One region of the Streptomyces sp. NPDC006733 genome, then DNA from elsewhere that is predicted to be linked to it. Evidence: riboswitches for the same ligand, from Rfam matches in the RefSeq annotation. Region 1 holds a riboswitch; each other region holds the start of a gene.

What was found. A riboswitch is a leader RNA that binds a small molecule or an ion and turns the genes downstream of it on or off. The one in region 1 is predicted to bind cobalamin.
Positions count from the first base shown of each region.
Region 2: linked by a shared signal. The riboswitch ahead of ABZ721_RS09350 (prenyltransferase/squalene oxidase repeat-containing protein) and the one ahead of ABZ721_RS12355 (hypothetical protein) in region 1 are both predicted to bind cobalamin.
Region 3: linked by a shared signal. The riboswitch ahead of ABZ721_RS30630 (HoxN/HupN/NixA family nickel/cobalt transporter) and the one ahead of ABZ721_RS12355 (hypothetical protein) in region 1 are both predicted to bind cobalamin.
Region 4: linked by a shared signal. The riboswitch ahead of metE (5-methyltetrahydropteroyltriglutamate--homocysteine S-methyltransferase) and the one ahead of ABZ721_RS12355 (hypothetical protein) in region 1 are both predicted to bind cobalamin.

Region 1 covers NZ_JBEYJD010000011.1:90,170-95,832, reverse strand. The annotation lists gene ABZ721_RS12365 (glycoside hydrolase family 2 TIM barrel-domain containing protein) at 180-2,294, shown strand; gene ABZ721_RS12360 (hypothetical protein) at 2,323-2,451, shown strand; cobalamin riboswitch at 2,681-2,859, shown strand; cobalamin riboswitch at 3,768-3,923, shown strand; gene ABZ721_RS12355 (hypothetical protein) at 3,911-4,273, shown strand; gene ABZ721_RS12350 (glycosyl hydrolase) at 5,571-5,663, shown strand, end outside.
Region 2 covers NZ_JBEYJD010000007.1:190,727-196,389, forward strand. The annotation lists gene ABZ721_RS09340 (aldehyde dehydrogenase) at 1-1,088, opposite strand, end outside; gene ABZ721_RS09345 (MBL fold metallo-hydrolase) at 1,191-2,207, shown strand; cobalamin riboswitch at 2,282-2,409, shown strand; gene ABZ721_RS09350 (prenyltransferase/squalene oxidase repeat-containing protein) at 2,514-3,722, shown strand; gene ABZ721_RS09355 (SCO2322 family protein) at 3,722-4,405, shown strand; gene ABZ721_RS09360 (CbiQ family ECF transporter T component) at 4,402-5,634, shown strand; gene ABZ721_RS09365 (ATP-binding cassette domain-containing protein) at 5,631-5,663, shown strand, end outside.
Region 3 covers NZ_JBEYJD010000041.1:16,402-22,064, reverse strand. The annotation lists gene ABZ721_RS30635 (STAS domain-containing protein) at 443-835, shown strand; gene ABZ721_RS30630 (HoxN/HupN/NixA family nickel/cobalt transporter) at 935-2,041, opposite strand; cobalamin riboswitch at 2,069-2,272, opposite strand; gene ABZ721_RS30625 (hypothetical protein) at 2,703-3,203, shown strand; gene ABZ721_RS30620 (hypothetical protein) at 3,221-3,982, shown strand; gene ABZ721_RS30615 (glycosyltransferase) at 4,012-5,082, opposite strand; gene ABZ721_RS30610 (hypothetical protein) at 5,215-5,625, shown strand.
Region 4 covers NZ_JBEYJD010000024.1:79,106-84,768, forward strand. The annotation lists gene ABZ721_RS22035 (ABC transporter permease) at 1-1,243, shown strand, start outside; gene ABZ721_RS22040 (cobalt-precorrin-6A reductase) at 1,315-2,073, shown strand; gene cobF (precorrin-6A synthase (deacetylating)) at 2,088-2,876, opposite strand; cobalamin riboswitch at 2,994-3,183, shown strand; gene metE (5-methyltetrahydropteroyltriglutamate--homocysteine S-methyltransferase) at 3,373-5,663, shown strand, end outside.

The DNA.
Region 1 (5,663 bases):
GGTGCTCGCAGCACTGTTGACCCACGCGGCGCTCTGGGCCTAGCGTCCTCTCGCACCGCTCTTCATATCCGCGATCATCGTTCACATCAGTGAACCTGTCTGGAGTCGGGCGCCTTGTGGTGCGTGACGAGCGCGTGCCGTGCGAGACCTCGTCCCCCCCACCCCGGAGAGGGCATGCGATGAACCTGTTTCCCAGCCGACGGCAGGTGCTCGGTACCGCGGCAGGCGGTGTCCTGGCCACCTTCGCCGCCCGCACCGCCGCTGCCGCGGCACCGCCCGCCGCCGTGCCCTACGCTCCACCCGCCCTGCGCACCTGGATCAGCCTCAATGCGGGATGGCGCTTCCACCAGGGCGACGTCGCCGGAGCGGAGCAGCCCGGATTCGACGACGGCGCGTGGGCGGCCACCAGCGTTCCGCACACCTGGAACGCCGCCGACGGCGCGGACGGCGGCGGCAACTACTACCGGGGCGTGGGCTGGTACCGCAAGCACGTCACCGTGCCCGCCGACCTGGCGGGCAAGATGCTCTTCCTGCAGTTCGCCGGCGCCAACCAGGTCGCCGACGTGTGGATCGACGGGGTCCGCCTCGGTCAGCACCGCGGCGGCTACTCCCGCTTCCGCTTCGCAGCCACCACCGCGCTCACCCCGGGCACGGACCAGGTGCTGGCGGTCAAGGTCACCAACGCCCCCGATCCGGACATCGCCCCGCTGAGCGCCGACTACACCTTCGACGGCGGCATCTACCGCAACGTCAGCCTCTACGCGGTCGACAAGCTCGCCGTACGGATGCTCGACTACGCCGGCCCCGGCATCTACCTGCGCCAGCGCAGTGTCACCGCCGCGTCGGCAACCGTCGACGTGACCGCGAAGGTGTTCAACAACAACGCCACCAGCCGCTCGCTGGTGGTGCGCGCTGTCGTCACCGACACCGACGGCACGATCGTGGCCGACCGCAGCAGCGCGCCGCAGACCATCGGCGCCAACACGGGGCTGGACGTCCTGCAGACGCTCACCATCGCCAACCCCCGCCGATGGAACGGCCTGGCCGATCCCCACCAGTACAGCGCGAGCGTCGAGATCCGGGACGCGGCCGCCGGCACGGTCACGGATGTGGTCACCGAGCCCCTCGGCCTGCGCAGCTTCAGCCTCGACCCCGCCACCGGCTTCACGCTCAACGGCAAACCCTACGGCCTGCACGGCGTCAACCTGCACCAGGACCGGGCCGGCGCGGGCTGGGCGGTCAGCGACGCCGACCACGCGCAGGACTTCGCCCTCATCAGCGAACTCGGCGCCACCGCGGTGCGCCTGGCGCACTACCAGCACGACCAGAAGGACTACACCCTCGCGGACGCCGCCGGCCTCGTGGTGTGGGCGGAGGTCCCCCTGGTCAACGGGACCACGAACTCGGCCGCCTTCACCGCGAGCACCAAGGACCAGCTGCGGGAGCTGATCCGCCAGAACTACAACCACCCGTCGATCGTCTTCTGGGGCATCGGCAACGAGCAGGGCCGCGACGACACCCCCACCAACACGCTGCTGGCCGGCCTCGCCGCGCTCGTCACCGCTGAGGACCCGGACCGCCTCAGCACCTACGCCAACAACCTGGGCAACGACGCCAAAGTCGCCGGCCACGCGGAGACCACCGCGTTCAACAAGTACTACGGCTGGTACGGAGGCACCTACAACGATCTGGGACCGTGGGCCGACAACCTGCACCGGGCCGAGCCCGACCGCACCTTCGGCCTGTCGGAGTACGGTGCCGGCGCCAACATCACCCAGCACGCGCTCAACCCCTCCCAGCCCAGCCCGGGAGGCCAGTTCCACCCGGAGGAGTACCAGGCGCTGCTGCACGAGGCGTCCTGGCGGCAGCTCAAGGCCCGGCCCTTCGTGTGGGGCACGTTCGTGTGGAGCATGTTCGACTTCGCTTCGGACGGCCGCAACGAGGGTGGCCGGCCCGGGATCAACGACAAGGGGCTGGTCACCCGCGACCGGGCGACCCGCAAGGACGCCTTCTACTGGTACAAGGCGAACTGGGCCGCCACACCGACGCTGTACATCACCAGCCGCCGCTGGACCGCCCGGACCGTCGCCGCAACGCAGCTGAAGGTCTACTCCAACGCGGCCAATGTCACCGCCGTACTCAACGGCACCGCACTGGGCACGCGCAGCAGCACCGACCGGGTCTTCACCTGGACGGGCGTGACCCTGCGCCCGGGGGCGAACACCATCACCGTCACCGCGACCATCGACGGCACCACCCACACCGACACCGTCACCTGGACCCTCACAACGTGAGCCGACCCTGAACCGTTGCGCCGCCGCGGTGAACGCAACGCCCAACAGCGGCGGTTCGACGCGGAAGACGGGCATCGACGGGGGAGCGGCCGTCGCGGCCGACCGCGACACCGTCATCCGGCTCGGAGACACCATCGCGCTGCGCTACGGCAGCTGACGCCGACGCGCGGCCGCGGTGATGGGCGGGCACGGGGGCGGGGCGTGCGGTGGACGGACCGGCTGCCGTACGCCCCGCGGTGCCGGGCCCCTCAACCCCGGTCGTAGGCGTGGGACCGCGGCCGTTCTTGCGGCCGAGCAGGGCGACTTCCCCATGCGACCGCAGCGCCACGACCAAACCTGTCCGCGGACCCGTTCGGAGAGGGGGTGGACGTACTCGGACAGCCGACTATAGGTTCGTGCCGCAAGGTCCGCGGTGCAGGGAAGCCGGTGTGAATCCGGCACGGTCCCGCCACTGTGACCGGGGAGTGTGCTGCCGTCTGCACGCCACTGGCGAGGTCTGCCGGGAAGGCGGGCGGCACGCGGGGATCCGGGAGTCAGGATACCGGCCGCGGAACGTTCCGTGTTTTCCACGAGGATGGAGCAGACACGCATGGCACCGGTCCGTACCCACGCCCCTGGTGACCCCGCAGAGCGCGCACAACTCACCGCGCACTCATAGACCTTCGAGGCACCCGCCTCGCAGTTCGCCGTCCTACGGTCGCGTCGGCAGCGCACCCACCCGTGCGCCCACCGACGGTCTCGCCGTGCCTCCCCCTGGATCTCACCTGATGAGAGCAGGCATCTATGGACCACCAACTCATCCTGCTTCGTCGCAGGCCGACACCCCGCCGGCACGACCGGCCCCTCTCGTGTGGTGCCCGCCGACGACCTCCTCGACGGGGCGCTGACCGGCACCGAGGCCACCACGGCCAGGTCACCACGCCGGGCAGGACCCGCGGGAGGGCGCGATGAGTCGTCGGCAGTTCGCTCCGCAGCGGATCGACCGGCGTGGCACCTGGCTGGTGAACCGGGACTGGATCATCGACTACACGCGGGCCGGGCGGACCACCGTGGCGCGCTGGTACCAGCTGCGGGCGCAGGCGCCGGGGGAGCTGCGGCATCCGGAGCGGGTGGCACGGATCGAACGGCAGGACTGGTGGGAGCAGGAGGCGTTCACGAGCTGGTACGCGGCCTTTTTGGCGGCGCGCCGTACCGCATTGGCGTCCGTGGATGTCCGGGCCCTGTACGCGGGTGCGGCCTCGGACGTCGTCTCCATCCACGACGCCGCGCAGTGGCTCGGCTACTCCTCCGCGGCCGTCATCCGCGTGTACCGCAGTGTCCGGCCCGGATACTTTCCCGAGCCCGTGACCAGGGTCCCCGGCTGTCACGGCCGCTCCGTTCCCGCCTTCCGCCGCGGCGCGCTGTGGGAGTTCGACCGGCGGCGCGGCGGCCAGCCACCCCCGGTCGGCGAACTCGGCCCGCCGGGAGGCGGAGAGCCCTGCGACGGGACGCGGTCCGCCGAGCTGACGGACCGACAATTTCATGCGCCCGCGTGGGGGGAAAGCCGGTGGGAATCCGGTGCTGACCTGCAACCGTGAGCAGCCTTCCGTGCTGCCACGCGGAGAGCCCACCGTGCGATGTGCCTCGCTTCGCGCTGTCCTGGTCTGCAGAACGGCGTCGTCCTGACCCGGGGCCACGGCGTCACGACCGCTGCCGGTGGCACCCACCAGCGCGACGGCACGAACGGCGCCGCCCACCCCGATCCGGTGGCGACGCCGACCGCGGTCCTCGACACCGCCGCGAGACGGGCGCACTTCTCCGGGGGTGGCACCTGGTACCCGTCGTTCGACGGCTACGCGGTCAGCCGCCTAGCCGCCGAGACCGCGGGTGCCGCCGAGCACTGGAACATTGCCGTCAACGCAACCTCCATCGCGGTGGGCGGCTGCCAGTTCCGCATCAAGACCGGCGACCGGTTTGTCTCGACCCTGACCGCCTTCTGACGTCACCTTGAGAACGGCCGCCGGCTCGACCGGCTCCCACGTCGGCCAGGCGGCCACCTCGCCCGAAGCACCCCCATGCCATCGAGGAGGGCCGAAGCCGACGCGCTGAGTACTCGGGAGTCCGGCTGGGCACCGCGGCGCCGATCACCGATCCCGTCCGCGAACCACCGGAAGTCCTTGGTCACCGCCGGTGTAGGGCAGGACGGCTGCGGCGACAGGCCCGTAGGTGGTGCAGAAGCGGCAGTCGCAGGCGATGAGGGAGTTCGCGGCGCTGTGGGCGGTCGGCCAGTACCGGGACTCACAGGGGCCCGGGTCGAGCGGGGCCCCGGCGCCGGGCACTGACCGTTGGCACCAGGTGCACTGGGCGGCCGCACCCACTCCGGTCTGCTGCAACCGCCGTACAGCGTGGAGGGCCACCTCGAGCGGAACACCCTCCTCGAAAACGGTCGCAGGTGTGCTCTCCAACAGGAGCTTGCTGCGCCAGAGGCTCAGCCCGGTCAGTGCTCTGACCGCGCGCAGAGCCTCTGGCCCACCACTGCCCGAGTCGGTCAACTGCAGGGTGAATTGCGGATCCTCCACGGTCACAGCTCCTTCAGCGACGGGGCTCTCGGTCTCAGTATCTTGACCAGCCGGGCCGGCCGCCGCGGATTTCTCACGCCCGGACGCGGCGAACCGGCCCCTGCGGGGCGGGGTCGTTGTCCGTCACCTGGGCGGCTCGCCAGGCAATCCCGCCGCCGGGTCTTTCGTCCTGTGCCCCCGCGGGCGGCCCGTTCCTCTCGCCGCATCCCTGGGTCCTTACGTCTGGCGGGAGGTGCTGGCCGGGGGTGGAAGTTGCCGGGCCAGTGCTGCCGAGGTGTCGAGCAGAGGGGAGCGGCGTCACAGTAGACGTGTCTTCCGGCACTGTCCATATACCGTTCCAGTAACTTTCGAGTTCTCGGACGATGGTTCAGCAAACGCCGAGCGGGTGTGGGGGTATGTCGCGATTACCCGTCATGGAGCCCTGTTAGGCGCCGTGTTGCGGTCGCTCTGGGGCATTTGGATCCCATCGAAAAATCAGGGCCAACCCGACAATCATGCGCTTAATTGCATACAAGACCTCGTTACTCGCACGTTTTACATGGGCTCTGTCCGATCCATTGACACGGTGATGGCGGAGTCCTAGCTTCCAGGCGTTGGTTCAGCCCCATTTGGGGGGCGACAACGATATCAGGAACGGCCGGGACGCCGTCCCAGAACCGCCCGCATGCAACGTTCTACCAACATCTTCCCCCCACGGGCCGCATGAGAGGGTTCTCCATTGAGACCGAAGATCTTCACGCGCAAGACCGCAGTCGTGCTCGCCGCGCTGCCGCTCGCTGCGGTGGCCTGGCTGGCCACGACGCCCTCGCAG
Region 2 (5,663 bases), on a different contig from region 1:
TCCAGTCCGGCCGGCCGGCCGCCGCCGGTCAGCACCTTGGCGCCCTCCTCCTGACCGATCCCGATGAAGTCGAACGACCGCTGCTGCTGGCGCTTGGCGACCAGCGGCCCCACCTCGGTGGCCGGGTCCAGCGGGTCGCCGACGACCAGCGCGGACGCCGCCGCGGCGAAGCGCTCGGCGATCTCGTCGTAGCGCGAGCGCGGCGCCAGGATCCGGGTCTGGGCCACGCACGCCTGGCCGTTGTTCATCCAGGCGGCCGACGTGATGCCGGGGACGGCGGTCTCCAGGTCCGCGTCCGGGAGGATCACGGCGGCGGACTTGCCGCCCAGCTCCAGGGTGACGCGGGTGAGGTTGCGGGACGCGACCTCCATCACCCGCCGGCCGGCGCCGACCGAGCCGGTGAACGACACCTTGTCGACCCCGGGGTGGCCGACGAGGTACTCGCTGACCTCGCGGTCGGCCGGGACGATCGACAGCACGCCCTCCGGCAGCCCCGCCTCCCTGGTGATCTCGGCCAGCACGTACGCGTCGAGCGGGGTCTCCGGCGACGGCTTCAGCACGACCGTGCACCCGGTGAGTAGCGCGGGGGCGAGCTTGGCGGCGGCGGTGAACTGCGGGACGTTCCACGGCACGACGGCCGCGACGACCCCGACGGGCTCGCGGCGCACCAGGATCGGCCCGAGGACGCCGGCGCGGTGCTCCTCGTAGGGGAAGTCGCGGGCGACGGTGATCGCCGCGTCCCACACCATCATCGCGCCGAGCGACTGGGCGAGGATGCTCCAGGAGTAGGGGGAGCCGTTCTCCGAGCTGATGAGCCGGCCGATCTCGTCGTACCGGGCGGCGATGGCGTCCTTGATCCGGGTGACGACGGTGATCCGCTCGTCGAGGCTCATCCGCGGCCACGGTCCCTCGTCGAACGCCGTGCGGGCCGTGGCGACCGCGCGGTCCACGTCGGCGCGGGAGGCGTGCGGCACCCGGCCGATGACCTGCTCGGTGTGCGGGGAGATGACCTCGATGGTCTCGCTGCCGAGCGGGTCCACCAACTCCCCGCCGATGAACAGCTGTCCGTGTTCTATGAGGTCGGTCATTACTGGTGCCTCCTGCGGGTCGGCCCATACCTGACGCTGTTTCAGAACTGATACCAGTTCTAGTTATAGTGGGCAATGACTTCGTCGGCGAGAGGGGACCAGATGGTGCGCGTGACCGACCACGGCGGAGGGGTCTGGAGCATTCCGGTCCCGATCCCCGACAACCCCCTCGGCCACACGCTCGTCCATCTCCTGGACACCGACCGCGGACCCGTACTGATCGACACCGGCTGGGACGACCCGGACTCCTACGCCGCGCTGGAGGCCGGCCTCGTCGAGGCGGGGACCTCCGTCGCCGAGGTGCACGGGGTACTCATCACGCACCACCACCCCGACCACCACGGGCTCTCCGCGCAGGTCCGCGAGGCCTCCGGGGCCTGGGTCGCGATGCACGAGGCCGACGCGGCCGTGGTGCGGCGCACCCGGTCCGCCGCGCCGGCCCGCTGGCTGACGTACATGACGGCCAAGCTCGTCGCCGCCGGGGCGCCCGAGGAGCACCTCGCGCCGCTGCGCGCCGCCCGCGAGTCGGGGCGGATGTCGACCCTGCCGGGGCTGCGGCCCGCGCTGCCCGACCGCGACATCGTCCCCGGCGAGCTGGTGGACCTCGCCGGGCGGCGGCTGCGCGCCATCTGGACGCCGGGGCACACCCCCGGGCACGTCTGCCTGTTCCTGGAGGAGAGCCGGCGGCTGTTCTCCGGCGACCACCTGCTGCCGGGGATCTCCCCGCACATCGGGCTGTACGAGGACCCGGACGACGCGGTCGAGACCGATCCGCTCGGCGACTACCTCGCCTCCCTGGAGCGCATCGGCCGGCTCGACCCGGACGAGGTGCTGCCCGCCCACCAGTACGCGTTCACGGACGCGGCGGGCCGGGTGCGGGAGCTGCTCGACCACCACGAGGAGCGGCTGAGCGGGCTGCGCACGCTGATCACCGACGCGCCGCGCACCCCCTGGCAGCTCGCCGAGGTGATGGAGTGGAACCGCCCCTGGGAGCAGATCCCGTTCGGCTCCCGCAACATCGCCGTCTCCGAGGCCGAGGCGCACCTGCGGCGGCTGGTGAAGGCCGGCCGCGCCGAGGCCGTCCCCGGGTCCGACCCGGTCACCTACCAGGCGGTCTGAGGGAACGGGCGGGCACGGGCGGGCGGGCACGGGCGGGCCGGGACCGGCGGCGATACCCGCAGGGCATACGATGTTCTGGACAATTCCATCCACGTCCGAGCGGGGGAAGCCGGCGCGAATCCGGCACTGACCCGCAACCGTGAGCCGTCCCGTAGGGCAGGGTCGGCGAGTCGGAGTACCCGCGACGGACGGGAGCGGCTCCCGTCGAGGTAACGGAGCCGGAGCCCGGTGCCCCGCGCAGTCGCGCGGGCTCGCAGCGGTTGCGCCCGGCCACGCAACCGCTCAGCGAAAGGCATCAAACCCCTCATGAACCTCCGTCGCAGCGCCGCCGCGCTCGCCGCCGCCACCGTGCTCGGCATGGCCGCGGTGCCCGCAGCCTCCGCCGACACCCCGCTGCCGCCCGGTCTGTACGGCACCGGGGACCCGACGTACGACGGGGTCTGGCGGCAGTCCTACGCGCTGCTGGCGCTGGACACCGCCGGGGTGACCCCGGCCGACAGCGCCGTGGCCTGGCTGACCGGCCAGCAGTGCGCGGACGGCGGCTTCCCGTCCTACCGCGCGGACACTGCGAAGGCCTGCGACGCCAAGACGGAGGACACCAACGCGACGGGCATCGCCGTGCAGGCGCTCACGGCGCTGGGCGGCAAGGACGCAGTCGTCAAGAAGGCCACCGACTGGCTGGTGTCGGTGCGCAACAAGGACGGCGGCTGGTCGTACAACCCCGGCGGCGCCTCCGACCCGGACTCCACCGGTGTCGTGATCGGCGCGCTGGCGGCCGTGAAGCAGGACGTGAAGGCGGCGCAGGACAGCCTCAAGGCGTTCCAGTTCGGCTGCGACGCCAAGGCCGCCGACCGCGGCGCCTCCGGCTACCCGATGAACGGCAAGCTCTCCGTGAGCGCCAAGGCCACCGCCGACGCGGTGCGCGGCGCCCGCGGCGCGGGCTTCGTCGTCACCGCCCCGACCGCGAACACGGCCGCGAAGGCCCCGGACTGCGCGTCGCCCGACGCGTTCAAGTCCCTCGACGCGGCCGGCGCGGCCTCGGCCGGCGCCGCGTACCTGACGGCCCAGCTCACCGCGGGCGGCGGGCACCTGACCGCCGTCACCCCGGGCGCCGACAAGCCCACCCCGGACTACGGCACCACCGCGGACGCCGTGGTCGCGCTGGCCGCGGACCAGCAGCTCGACACCGCGAAGGCGTCGTACGACTGGCTCGCCAAGAACTCCGCGACGTGGTCGAAGTCGAACCCCGCCGCCCTGTCGCAGCTGGTCCTCGCGGCGCACGCGACGGGCAACGACCCGAAGAACGCCGCCGGCGCCGACCTCGTCCAGCAGCTCACCAACCTCGGCCCGAAGCCGGCCGCGGCGGCGAGCCCCTCCGCGTCCCCGTCGGACCAGGCGGAGAAGAAGGACGACAAGTCCGGCTCCGCGGCCACCTGGTGGATCGTCGGCGTCTTCTTCGTCGCGAGCATCGGCATCGGCTTCCTGATCAGCGGCCGCAAGAAGAAGCAGGGCTGATGGCGCGCAACCCGCTGCGGGCGCTCGCCGTCCTGCTGGCGCTCGGCGCGCTGCTCGCGGCCGCCGCCCTGCCCGCCGAGGCTGCCGCCTACCGCTACTGGTCGTTCTGGCAGCGCTCCGGCGACACCTGGACGTACGCGCAGACCGGCCCCGCTCTGGACCGGCCCGCCGACGGGTCCGTGGAGGGCTGGCGCTTCGCGGCCAGCGCCGAGGCGCAGGACGCGTCGAAGCCGCGGGACGTGCCCGGCGCCACCTCGTTCGGCGCGATCTGCGCGGGCACGCCGCCCAAGGGCGGCACCAAGCGCGTCGCCCTCGTCCTGGACTTCGGCACCGCCGCCGACGCGGGCGGCGCCACCACGCCGCCGGCGCCCCGCACCGCCTGCGCCCAGGTCCCCGGCGACGCGACGGGCGCCGACGCGCTCGCCGCCGTCGCCAAGCCGCTGCGCTACAACTCCGCCGGCATGGTCTGCGCCGTCGCGGGCTACCCCAGGACGGGCTGCGGGGAGCCGGTCTCCGGCACCTCCGGGTCCGCCGACGCGTCGAGCACGCCCGCGCCGCAGGCGTCGGGCGACTCCGGCGACGGCGGCGGCGGGGGCCCGTCGGTCGGTGTGTTCGCGGGCATCGCCGCCGTCCTCGCCCTCGGCGGGGCGGCCTTCTGGCAGGCCCGCCGCCGGCGCGGATGAACGCCGGGGCCCGCCGGGCCGCCACCGCCACCCGCTCCACCGCGCTGCACGCCGGGGCGTGGTGGGTGTGGGCGCTGGGGCTGGCGACGGCGGCGTCCCGGACCACCAACCCGCTGCTGCTCCTGCTGCTGGTCGCGGTCGCGGGGTACGTGGTCGCCGCCCGCCGCACGGACGCGCCCTGGGCCAGGTCCTACGGGGCGTTCCTGAAGCTGGGCCTGGTGGTGCTCGGCATCCGGCTGGTCTTCGCGACCCTGCTCGGCTCGCCGATCCCGGGCACCCACACGCTCTTCACGCTGCCCGAGGTCCCGCTGCCCGACTGGGCGCGCGGGGTCCGGCTGGGCGGCAGGGTGACCGCGGAGGGGCTGCTGTTCGCGCTGTACGACGGGATGAAGCTGGCCACCCTGCTGGTCTGCGTGGGCGCGGCCAACGCGCTCGCCAACCCGGCCCGGCTGCTCAAGTCGCTGCCGGCTGCCCTGTACGAGGCGGGCGTCGCGGTCGTCGTGGCCATGACGTTCGCCCCGAACCTCGTCACCGACGTGCAGCGGCTGCGCGCCGCCCGCCGGCTGCGCGGCCGCGAGGACCGCGGGGCGCGGTCGCTGCTGCAGGTCGGGCTGCCCGTCCTGGAGGGCGCGCTGGAGCGGTCGGTGGCGCTGGCCGCCGCGATGGACGCGCGCGGCTACGGCCGCTCGGCCGAGGTGCCGGCCGCGATCCGGCGGACGACGGCCGCGCTGACGCTGGGCGGGCTGCTCGGCGTGTGCGCGGGAACGTACGCGCTGCTGTCCGCGTCCGGCGCCGGGTACGGCGTGCCGGTGCTGCTGCTGGGGCTGGTCTCGGCGCTGGCGGGGCTGCGGCTCGGCGGCCGGCGGTCGGTCCGCAGCCGCTACCGGCCCGACCGCTGGGGCGCGCGGGCCTGGCTGGTGTCGGGCTCCGGGGTGGCGGTGGCGGCGCTGATGATCTGGGCGGCCTCGTACGACCCGGCGGCGCTGGACCCGCCGGCACTCCCGCCGGCCGCGCCCGCCCTGCCGCTGTGGCCGGCGCTGTCGATCCTGATCGGGCTGCTGCCGGCGTTCGTCGCTCCCCCGCCGCCCCTCCTGCCGAAGCCGTCGAAGCCGTCCAGCACGCCCAACACGCCCAACCGGCCCGACCCGCCGAACACACCGCACACGCCGCGCACGCCCGACCGGCCCGACCCGCCGACCCCGCCGAACCCGAAGGACGACCGCACGTGATCCGCTTCGAGCAGGTCTCCGTCCGGTAC
Region 3 (5,663 bases), on a different contig from region 1:
CGGTCACCCCGACCCTGCGACAGCCCCCGCACAGCGCCGGGCAGGGAACCGGCCCAGGTTTCGTGGCCGCCCCCCGACACCTTCGACGGCCGGCTGGTGCCTGCAGCGCTCCCCCTGACGGCCAACCGGCTGTGCTCGGGCTCGTCAGGGCCGCAACGCGTCGGCGGTGAGGTGGGACAGCTGCTGGGGGAGGCCCTGCAGAAGGATGGTGCGCGGGGCGTTCGGGAGGAGACGAACCATCGGCACCTGCTCGACCACCTGCTGCCCGCCCGCGGCGGACGGATCCGCCCCGCGACGCGAGGCACGGCACCGGGCGTACCCGTCCTCTGGGCAGGGGGGACTGTGTCGTTCCACCTGGGGTAGACAGATACCGTCCACACGGTTCGACGCGGTGGAAGAGGGTCTCGTAAGTGGTGGAGGCGAGAGGGCAGGGGTGGTCACGATGGAGCCGTTGCGGGTGCGTCCGATCGGCCCCGTCCGGCAGGGCGTGGTCGTCCTGGCGGTGTCCGGGGAGCTCGACTGCAACACCGAGCAGCTCTTGGGCGACGCGGCGGGCCGCGCGCTGGGCGACGGGTGCGGACGGCTGGTCCTGGAGTGCTCCGGGGTGACCTTCTGCGACTCCCAGGGCCTCAACCGCTTCCTGCGGCTCCGCGAGCACGCCAGACGGGACGGTGCGGCACTTGTCCTGGCCGCGATCAGCGGCTCGGTGCGACATGTCCTGGAACTCACCGGGGCCCTGCAGGTCTTCGTCCTCGCCAACACCGTCGAAGAGGCGCTGCGCGCGCCCGGCGACGCCGACGCCGACACCCCCTGGCAGGGGATCCCGACCATCTGACCGCGCTCGTACCGTGCCCCGAAGGGCACGGTACGAGGCACCGCGAAGGCGCTCCGTCCGGGAACGGGTGGAGGGCAACCCCCGACTGCGGTTGAGAGCTCAGCTGCCTTCCGCAGCCCGCACCGTCCAGCGCTCCTCGACCTTCGCCAGCCGCCAGTAGGACAGGGCTGCCGCCCAGACGAGGACGAACAGTCCGACAATGACGTAGCCGACGTTGTCCAGGTCCAGTCCGGCCACCCAGCCGGTGAGCGCATCCGTCAGTTGGAGCTTGTCGTGCAGGACCCCGACCAGCTCGATGGTGCCGATGACAAAGGCCACCGCGATCGACAGGCCGGTGATGGCCAGGTTGTAGAACACCTTCCGCACCGGGTTGGAGAAGGCCCACTGGTAGGCGAAGTTCATGAACGTTCCGTCGAGGGTGTCGAACAGGCTCATCCCGGCGGCGAACAGCAGCGGCAGGCACACGATCGCGTACCAGGGCAGCCCCGCCGCGGCGCCGCTTCCGGCCATCACCATCAACGTCACCTCGGTTGCGGTGTCGAAGCCCAAGCCGAACAGCAGCCCGATCGGATACATCTGGCCCGGTCGGGTGATGGATTTCGTCAGCCGCCCCAGGACACGGTTCATGAATCCCCGTGAGTCCAGGTGCGCTTCGAGCGCGGCCTCGTCGTAGTTGCCGCCCCGCATCGCTTTGAAGATGCGCAGGATGCCCAGCAGCGCCACCAGGTTGAGAGCGGCGATCGCGTACAGGAACGTTCCGGAGACGCTGGTGCCGATCACCCCGAGCGTCTGATGCGTTGCGGAGTCGTCGTTCATCAGCGTTCCGGCCAGTTGCGCGCCGCAGGCCACCAGCGCGGCCATGGCGACCACCACGCTGGAGTGGCCGAGGGCGAACCAGAAGCCGACCGACACCGGGCGCTTGCCGTCGGCCATCAGCTTGCGGGTGGTGTTGTCGATGGCGGCGATGTGGTCGGCGTCGAAGGCGTGCCTCATACCCAGGGTGTAGGCGGTCACCCCCAGTCCGAGGCCGAACGCCTCGGACCCGACGCGGTAGTTGTTGGGCACCACCAGCACCAGCAACACGCCGAAGGCGACGACGTGCAGGGCGAGAATCACCGCCAGCAGCCCGGCGGTGCGGACGGTGTCCTGGCGCCGCCAGTGGAAGGCTGCCCGGCCGCGAGCAGGGCTCTGCTCAGGCAGAGTCATACGGTCACGCTCCAACACCTCGTGGATCACTTCGTGAGATGCCGTGGCCGGTCTCCTGGCTGACGGATCACCGCGCTCGTCCCTGCCTTCCCGGCCTTTCGGCCAGTGACACCGCCGGGGGCGGAAGGGGACGAGCACTCCCCGATCACAGTGGCGAGGGCCGCTCCGGCCTTTGTCCCCTTGGCGGAGACAGCACCGGTCTTCCCGAACACCACGACCTGGCCACCCTAAAAGGCGCTGGTGACGGCCACAAGTGGCGCACTGAGCGATGTGATATTTCCCGCTCGGGCGGTGCTCAGGAGTCGGGATCGGGCGTGGTCCACCCTGGCGGAGAGGCGACGGCAGGGCTGCGGGGCGTCAGCGTCGAGGAGCGGCGCGGTACCGAGGCCCCGCACCCCGCTGAGCGGAGGTCACTTCCTGCGGGCCACGGCGCCGGAACTCGCGACCCGCACGGAACTCCGGTCGGATGGCCCTCAGCGTGCGGAGGGTCAGGGCGGCCGTCCCGCCTGCGGCCCGCCGAGGGTGAACTGCCTACCGCCACACCGCCGGTGCCTCTCCGACCTGGCGCAAATCCTGTGTTAGCGTCCATCGCGGGTCCGCGCGACCGGCGGGCCGTCATCTGTTGAGGGGAAGTATGCGCGCCTTTCGATGGGCTGCGAGCGTGTCGCTCGCGGTGGCCTCACTCGTCGGATCGTCCTGTGCCACGGCCAGCGCGGCAGCGCTGTCGCCGCCGGCGCCCAGCCCTGTTGTGGTGCACCAGACTGGACCGGAGGCGCGGGCTGCGGACATCGGCCTGTTCCTGACGGACGGCGATGAGGTCCATTACTCCACGTGGACGAAGAACTCGCCCGCCGCCATGTCCGGGCATGGCTGGTGGATCAAGGGCACCACGAAAGCCACCAAGGCCAAGGTGACCATCTGGCTGGAGGTGAAGTCCGGCAGCAGTTGGCGGGTGGTCGGTCAGGGCACGAAGACGGTCTATCCGGGTGGCGGCAGCGCCCGGCGGGCGACGGCCCGCATGGTGTGCGCGGCGGGTCCGATCCCGGCAGGGAAGACGTACACGTACCGCACGCGGATTGACGTCGACCTCATCGGTCACGCGGACAGCGCCGAACAGGCCGTGACAACGCCGAAGGCGTACCCCTGCCTTCCCACCTCGTAGCCGCGAAGCGACAAGCGATGCCTTTGACCGGTATGGAGTCGACGCTGATCGTCAGCCTGATGGGCTCGATCGAACTGCACGACTGGGTCGGTCGCCGGTACGCGGACGGCGCGGACGACGACGCGTTCATCCTGATCGTCCGGCAGAGCGTCATGCAGGGGATGGCAGCATTCCACCGCTCGAAGGAGTCCTCCCGTATCCGCTGGCGTCACCACGACGCCGGTGACGCGTGGACCGGCAGCTCCGAGGCACCGGAGCTGCTCTGGCTGCAGGTCGACACGGCCGACACCGGAGAGGGCCGGGTGCCGCTGCAGCCCATCGGCACCTTGCTGGAGCGGGTGCTCGGGCGGGTGGGCACGCCCAGCATCGTCCAGGGGGATTTCCTGCTGCCCCTGGGCGAGTTCACCGGTGAACCGATCGAGTTCGCCTACGACCGGGACTGGTTCGCGTTCTCCGACCCCGCCTGGTCAGAAGTGATCGGCATCGAGCTGTACGCGTCCTCAACCGACAGCGCCCGGGCCGATGCCGTCCTCGGCGCCGCGCAGACCTGGCTGGGTGACGCCGCTGTCCTGGAACGGGGTGACCGGCCCGATCCGGGACCGGTGGAGTTCCGCGGCTCTCAGTACGTTCCGCTGGACTTCCTCGCACACGCCGACTGCACCGTCCACGAGTGGTCGATCGAGCTGCTGGCCTGGCTCACCGAAGTCCTCGGCTGGGCGATGCGGGACGCCGGTTGCGGGGATCATGGCTTCGTGCGGCTGCGGCGGGCACCCGCCTGACGGCAACGCACCCTGTCCGCACACGCACGTCAGCAGAGCGCGTCCAGCAGCGCTTCCAGGCGGAGTGTCGAGGGCTGCGCCGTGAAGGACTGCTGGACTTCCCGCCGGGCCCGAGCTGACAGGCTCGCTCGCAAGCTCGCGTTGTCACGCAGTTCCACAACGGCCGCCTCGAGGCCGTCGAGATCCAGGTCGATCAGCAGGCTGGTCTCTCGGTGGCGTGCGACCGGGGCGTAGCCGTCGATCGCGGTGCAGACCGTCGGGACTCCGACGGCCATCGCCTCGATCAGGGCTTGCGGCAGGTGTTCGTACCGGCCCGGGAAGATCGCGGCGTCTGCGTGGCGCAGCAGGGCCACCCGGGCTGTGATCTCCGAGGTCTGGATCAGCGACAGGCGCTCGGGATGGCGCTGCGCGATCTCGACGACGGCGGTCTCGCCCTTCGTGCCGGGCTCGAGCCCGTGCCCGATCATCAGGAGGACGGTTCCGGTCCGGGGATAGACCCGGTCGGCCCAGACCTCGGCGAGCCGGGGCGCGCCTTTCCAGTCGGCGAATCGTCCCAGGTACACCGCGTAAGGATGCGGGACGGGCCGCGGCATGGGGGTGTCGGCGAAGAAGGCGGGCGGGAGGGAGATGGGCGCGACGGAGACAGTGGCGTGCGGCAGCTGCCGGCGCAGGGTGAGGGCATGGCGCGCGTTCAGGGTCCAGACGTGGCGCAGCTCGTCGAGGCCCGACAGATCGGAGCCCACCGCACTGTTCGGCGTGTTGGGCCGCTCCCACAGCAGTGCGGCGCGCGGGAGTTGGGCCAGGGCGCTGATTGCCTGCTGGGCCGGCCCGCGCTCGCGCGGCAGGCCCAGGACCAGGACGCGGACGCCGCTCCGCGCCACGTCGCCGGCCTCCGCGAAGAGTCCCGCATAGGAACGCTGTTCGACCTGGCGCCCGTTCTCGCGGTGTGCGACACCGACCGGCGCGAGGATTCGCGTACGCCAACCGACGCCTTCGAGCAGATCCGCATAGCGGCCGGCCAGCGTGCCAACACCCGAGTCGGAAAAGGGGCTGCCCGCCACCAGCGTCAGCGCCCGTTCCCGGGCGCGACGGTCGGCCATAGGACCTCCTGGTGCAACGTCACATGCGCTGCCTGTAGGGCATTATTTGCTCCTCCACCGGGTTCCGCGAGGCTGAACGCCGTTAATCTCGAAAGACGCAGCCGCGCGACCGTGTACGAGAGGGCCCTCGCCATGATTGGTCTGGAACTGGCAGCCGGATACCTGATTGCCTGGGCGGTGCGCAAGGCACGGCATGTCGCGGGTCGGCTCGACGGTGAGGTGGACGCGGCGCTGGACGTCGGCCTCGACCGCCTCCATGGCGTGGTCGCCGCGCAGCTCGGCGAGGACAGCGCCCTGCGGGCCCTGGAGGAAGAGGCGCGGGACGGCGACGCGGTGGCCGACCGGACGCGCACGCGGGTGATGCTGGCGCTGGAGGACGCGGCCGAGAAGGACCCGCAGTTCGCGAGGGCACTGGCGGACGTCCTCGAGCAGCTGAACGAGCTGAAGGAGCAGGCCGCGGCGGGCGGAATCGACCTGCGCGGCGCCTCAGGGGTCCAGGTCAATCAGGCGTCGGGGAATCTGCAGGTCAACCGGTTCAGCTAGCGGTCTGGGCCGAGCGAGCGGTGGTGGGAGTCGCACGT
Region 4 (5,663 bases), on a different contig from region 1:
AGCGGCCACGTCCGTGTCCCTGCTGCTGCTCGCCATCGCGATGGCGGTCCTGATCGCGCTGCGCGGCCGCTGGACCGGCGGCGGAGCGGGCGGCGGAGCCGGCCGGGAGCGCGGCGCCCGGCGGACGGCGGACGACGCCCCGGCGGACCCCGCCCCGCTGCCCGCCCCCGCAGTCACCGACAGCGCCCCCGCACCGGCCGCGGACGACCGCTGGTCGCTGCACACCGACGTCACCGGCTCCACCCGGCTGACCCTGGACGCCGAGCCCGGCACCACCATCGCCGTCGTCGGCCCCAACGGCGCCGGCAAGACGACCCTCCTGCGCGCCCTGCTCGGCCTCACCCCCCGGGCCCACGCCGAACTGCGCCTCGGCGGCACCGACGTGACGGACCTGCCGCCGCACCGGCGCGGCGTGGCCTGGGTCCCGCAGGACGGCGCGCTGTTCCCGCACCTGAGCGCGCTGTCCAACACCGCCTACGGCCTGCGCGCCCAGCGCGTACCGCGCGCCCGGGCGCGCCGCACCGCCCAGCAGTGGCTCGACCGGCTCGGCGTCGGCCACCTCGCCCACCGCAGGCCCGCGCAGCTCTCCGGCGGCCAGGCCCAGCGGGTGGCCCTCGCCCGCGCCCTCGCCGCCCGCCCCCGGCTGCTGCTGCTCGACGAACCGCTGGCCGCCCTCGACCAGACCACCCGCGCGCACGTCCGGCACACGCTGCGCACCCACCTCGACGGCTTCGGCGGGGTCTGCCTGATCGTCACCCACGACCCCGTCGAGGCGGTCGCCCTCGCCGACCGGGTGCTCGTCCTCGAGGACGGGCAGGCGCTGCAGGACGCGTCGCCCGCCGACGTCACCCGCCATCCCCGCTCCCCCTGGGTCGCCCGGATGCTCGGCCGCAACGCGTGGCCCGGCACGGCGACCGCCGGCGGCCTCGCGCTGGCCGGCGGCGGCCGGCTCGTCGTCGCCGACGCCCTCGCCGACGGGGCGCGCGCCCTGGCGATCATCGCGCCGGAGGCGGTCTCCGTGCACCGCGAGAAACCCGCGGGCAGCCCCCGCAACGTCTGGCCCGGCACGATCCGCGAGATCACCTCCGTCGGCAGCCGCCTGCGGCTGCTCGTCACCTCCGAGCAGGCACCCGACCTCGTCGCCGAGATCACCCCGCAGGCCGCCGCCGAACTCGGCCTCACCGACGGCACGCCCGTGTGGACCAGCGTCAAGGCCACCGAGGTCACCCTCGTCACCCTGTGAGCGGCCGGGCGCGCGGCAGCGGCTCGATACACTGCGACGCTGTCCGCGGCGAGGGAAGGGGAACGGCGAACGTGACGCGCCATGTGCTCATCCTGGGCGGCACCACCGAGGCGCGCGCCCTGGCCGCGACCCTGGCCGCCGATCGGGCGCTGCGGGTGACCAGTTCACTGGCGGGACGGGTCGCCGAGCCGCGGCTGCCCGCGGGCGAGGTGCGGATCGGCGGGTTCGGGGGCCCGGACGCGCTGCGGTGCTGGCTGGCCGACCACGCGGTGGACGCGCTGGTCGACGCCACCCATCCGTTCGCCGCCACCATCAGCGCGCACGCCGCGCGGGCGGCGGCCGCCGCCGGCGTCCCGCTGCTCGCGGTGCGGCGGCCCGGCTGGGTGGCGGCCCCGGGCGACCGCTGGCACCCGGCCGACTCCCTGGCCGGGGCCGCCGCGCTGCTCCCGGGCCTCGGCCGGCGGATCTTCCTGACCACGGGCCGGACGGGGCTGGAGGCCTTCGCCGCGACGACCGGCCTGTGGTTCCTGATCCGCTCGGTCGACGCCCCGCGACCGCCCCTGCCCGAGCCGTCGCACGTGCTGCTCGCCAGGGGGCCCTTCACCGTCGAGGGGGAGGCGGAACTGCTGCGCCGGCACCGCGTCGACGTCCTCGTCACCAAGGACAGCGGCGGACCGGCCACGGCGGCCAAGCTCACCGCCGCCCGCGAGGCGGGCGTGCCGGTCGTCGTCGTACGCCGCCCGCCGGTGCCCGGCGGGGTGCCGGTGGTCGCGACCCCCGACGAGGCGGCCGCATGGCTGCGCGCCGCGCCGGCCCGGCTCGACCCTTGACCGGATAAGCCGGATCAGCCGTCGTCGCGGTCGCCGGCGGGGGTGCGGCGCAGCAGATAGGTGTCCATGATCCAGCCCTTGCGGGCGCGGGCCTCGGCGCGCACCTCCTGGATGCGCTCCGCGACGTCGGGCAGCCGCCCCGAGACCAGGATCTCGTCCGGGGTGCCCAGGTACGCGCCCCAGTAGATCGTCACGTCGGCGCCGTCGTCGGGGAGGTGCGCGAAGGCCTGGTGCGCGTCGAGCATGACGACGACGTCGTCGGCGCCCGCGGGGAAGCCCGCGGCCAACTGCCGGCCGGTGGTGATCTGCACGGGCTTCGCGGGCCTGTTCAGCCCGGTGCGGTGCTTGGCGGCCAGCGCCGCGACACTGCTGATGCCGGGGACGACCTCGTAGTCGAACGCGACCGTCCCCCGCCCGAGGACGTCCTCCAGGATGCCCAGCGTGCTGTCGTACAGGGCGGGGTCGCCCCACACCAGGAAGGCGCCGCACTGGTCGTCCGCCAGCTCCGTGGCGATGAACCGCTCGTAGATGTCGGCCCGCCGGTGGCGCCAGTCACCGACCGCCGACGCGTAGACCGGCGACGGCGCCGTGCGGTCCCGGTCGGGGTCGGGAGCGGACACCAGGCGGTGCGGCCGCGTCACGTGCTGCTCGATGATGTCGTGGCGCAACTGCACCAGGTCCGACTTCTCCTCGCCCTTGTCCAGGACGAAGAACACATCGGCCCGGTTGAGCGCCTTGACCGCCTGCAGCGTCAGATGGTCCGGGTCGCCCGCACCGATACCGATGACAAAGATCTTCCTCACGGCGTCGAGTCTGCACCATGCCCCGCGGCCGTGGACGCGGCGGTGTCCCATCTCACCGTCCGGCAGCTGAACACCGCTGACCCCGGCACGCTCTTGGCCTAGGCTGGGCGGTGCAGCTGGTTCGCCCTGTCCGCCAGGCAGGCGCGTCGCAAGAGGGAACCCGGTGGAATTCCGGGACTGCCCCGCAGCGGTGAGTGGGAACGACCGCCGTCATACGCACTGGGACCCGAGACGGGACCTGGGAAGCGACGGCCAGTAGGTGTCTCGTGTCCGTACGAGACGTGCCCGCGAGTCCGAAGACCTGCCACTGCCCGCGCGCCTCGTCGGCGCACGGTGATTCCGGAGACCTCGAGGGCGGGTCGGAGTACACATCAGGCGGGCTCGTGCCGCGTGCGTCGTTCCGGCGCTCGGCGACGGGCGTCCCGTCCGGTCTGTGGTCCCTTCGCGCCGTCGGCTCCCCGGAGTCGTATGGGAGACACTCGCGAAGGAGAGTTCCATGACCGGTTCGACCCGTTCCCCGTCCAGTTCCACGTCCAGTTCCACGACCCGTTCCACGACCGGCTCGCCCGGCACCGCCCGCCCCACCGTGCACGGCTACCCCCGGCAGGGCCGCAACCGCGAGCTGAAGAAGGCGATCGAGGGCTACTGGAAGGGCGCCGTGGGCGCCGACGCCCTGCGGGACGCGGCCGCCGAGCTGCGCCGCACCCACTGGCGGCAGCTCGCCGACGCCGGCATCCAGGAGGTCCCGACCGGCGACTTCTCGTACTACGACCACGTGCTGGACACCAGCGTCATGGTCGGCGCGATCCCCGCGCGGCACCGCGCCGCGGTCGCCGCCGACGCGCTGGACGGCTACTTCGCGATGGCTCGCGGCACGCAGGACGTCGCGCCGCTGGAGATGACGAAGTGGTTCGACACCAACTACCACTACCTGGTGCCCGAGCTGGGCCCGGACACCGTGTTCAGCGCCGACTCCGCCCAGCAGGTCGGCGCGTTGCGGGAGGCGCTCGCGCTCGGCCTCGCCGCGCGCCCGGTGCTCGTCGGCCCGATCACCTACCTGCTGCTCGCCAAGCCCGCCCCGGGCGTCGCGGCGGACTTCGAACCGCTGACGCTCCTCGACCGGCTGCTGCCGGTGTACGCCGAGGTACTGGCCGACCTGCTCGCCGCGGGAGCGGAGTGGGTGCAGCTCGACGAGCCGGCCCTGGTCCAGGACCGCACCCCGGCCGAACTCAACGCCGCCGCGCGCGCCTACCGCGTGCTGGGCGCTCTCACCGACCGGCCCAAGCTGCTGGTCGCGTCGTACTTCGACCGGCTGGGCGAGGCCCTGCCGATCCTGGCCAAGGCGCCCGTCGAGGGCCTCGCGCTGGACTTCACCGGCCCCGCCGCCGCCAACCTCGACGACCTCGCGGCCGTCGGGGGACTGCCCGGCAAGCGCCTGCTGGCGGGCGTCGTCAACGGCCGCAACGTCTGGATCAACGACTACGAGAAGTCGCTGTCCGTCCTGGGCACCCTCCTCGGGCTGGCCGGACACGTCGACGTGGCGTCCTCCTGCTCCCTGCTGCACGTGCCGCTGGACGCCACCGCCGAGCGCGACATCGACCCGCAGATCGCCCGCTGGCTGGCCTTCGCCCGGCAGAAGACCGCCGAGATCGTCACGCTGGCCCGCGGGCTCACCCGGGGCACCGACACCATCGCGGCCGAACTCGCCGCCAACCGCGCCGACCTGGCCTCGCGGGCGGGCTCCGCCCTCACCAACGACCCGGCCGTCCGGGCCCGCGCCGCCGCCGTCACCGACGGCGACGCCCGCCGCTCCCAGCCCTACGCGGAGCGCGCCGCCGCCCAGCGCGCCCTGCTCGCCCTGCCGTTGCTGCCGACGACCACCATCGGCTCGTTCCCGCAGACCACCGAACTGCGCACCGCGCGGGCCGATCTGCGGGCCGGGCGCATCGACACCGCCGCCTACGACGCCCGCATCGAGACCGAGATCCGCGAGGTCCTCTCCTTCCAGGAGAAGGCCGGCATCGACGTCCTGGTGCACGGCGAGCCCGAACGCAACGACATGGTGCAGTACTTCGCCGAGCAGCTGACCGGCTACCTCGCCACCCGGCACGGCTGGGTCCAGTCCTACGGGACCCGCTACGTGCGGCCGCCGATCCTGGCCGGGGACATCTCCCGTCCCGAGCCGATGACCGTCCGCTGGACGCGCTTCGCGCAGTCCCTCACCGACCGCCCGGTCAAGGGCATGCTCACCGGTCCGGTGACCATGCTGGCCTGGTCCTTCGTCCGGGACGACCAGCCGCTGGGCGACACCGCCCGCCAGGTCGCGCTCGCCCTGCGCGACGAGGTGGACGACCTGGAGGCGGCCGGCAGTTCGGTGATCCAGGTGGACGAGCCGGCGCTGCGCGAGACGCTGCCGCTGCGGGCCGACGGCCGCGCCGCGTACCTGGACTGGGCGACGGAGGCCTTCCGCCTCACCGTCTCCGGGGTCCGTCCCGCCACCCAGATCCACACCCACATGTGCTACGCCGAGTTCGGCGACATCTTCCAGGCCATCGACGACCTCGACGCCGACGTCATCAGCCTGGAGGCCGCCCGCTCCCACATGCAGGTCGCGGGCGAGCTGGCCACCGCCGGCTACCCGCGCGAGGTCGGTCCCGGGGTCTACGACATCCACTCCCCCCGCATCCCCGGTGCGGCGGAGGCGGCAGCCCTGCTGCGCAAGGGCCTGGAGGCGATCCCCGCCGAGCGGCTGTGGGTCAACCCGGACTGCGGCCTGAAGACGCGCGG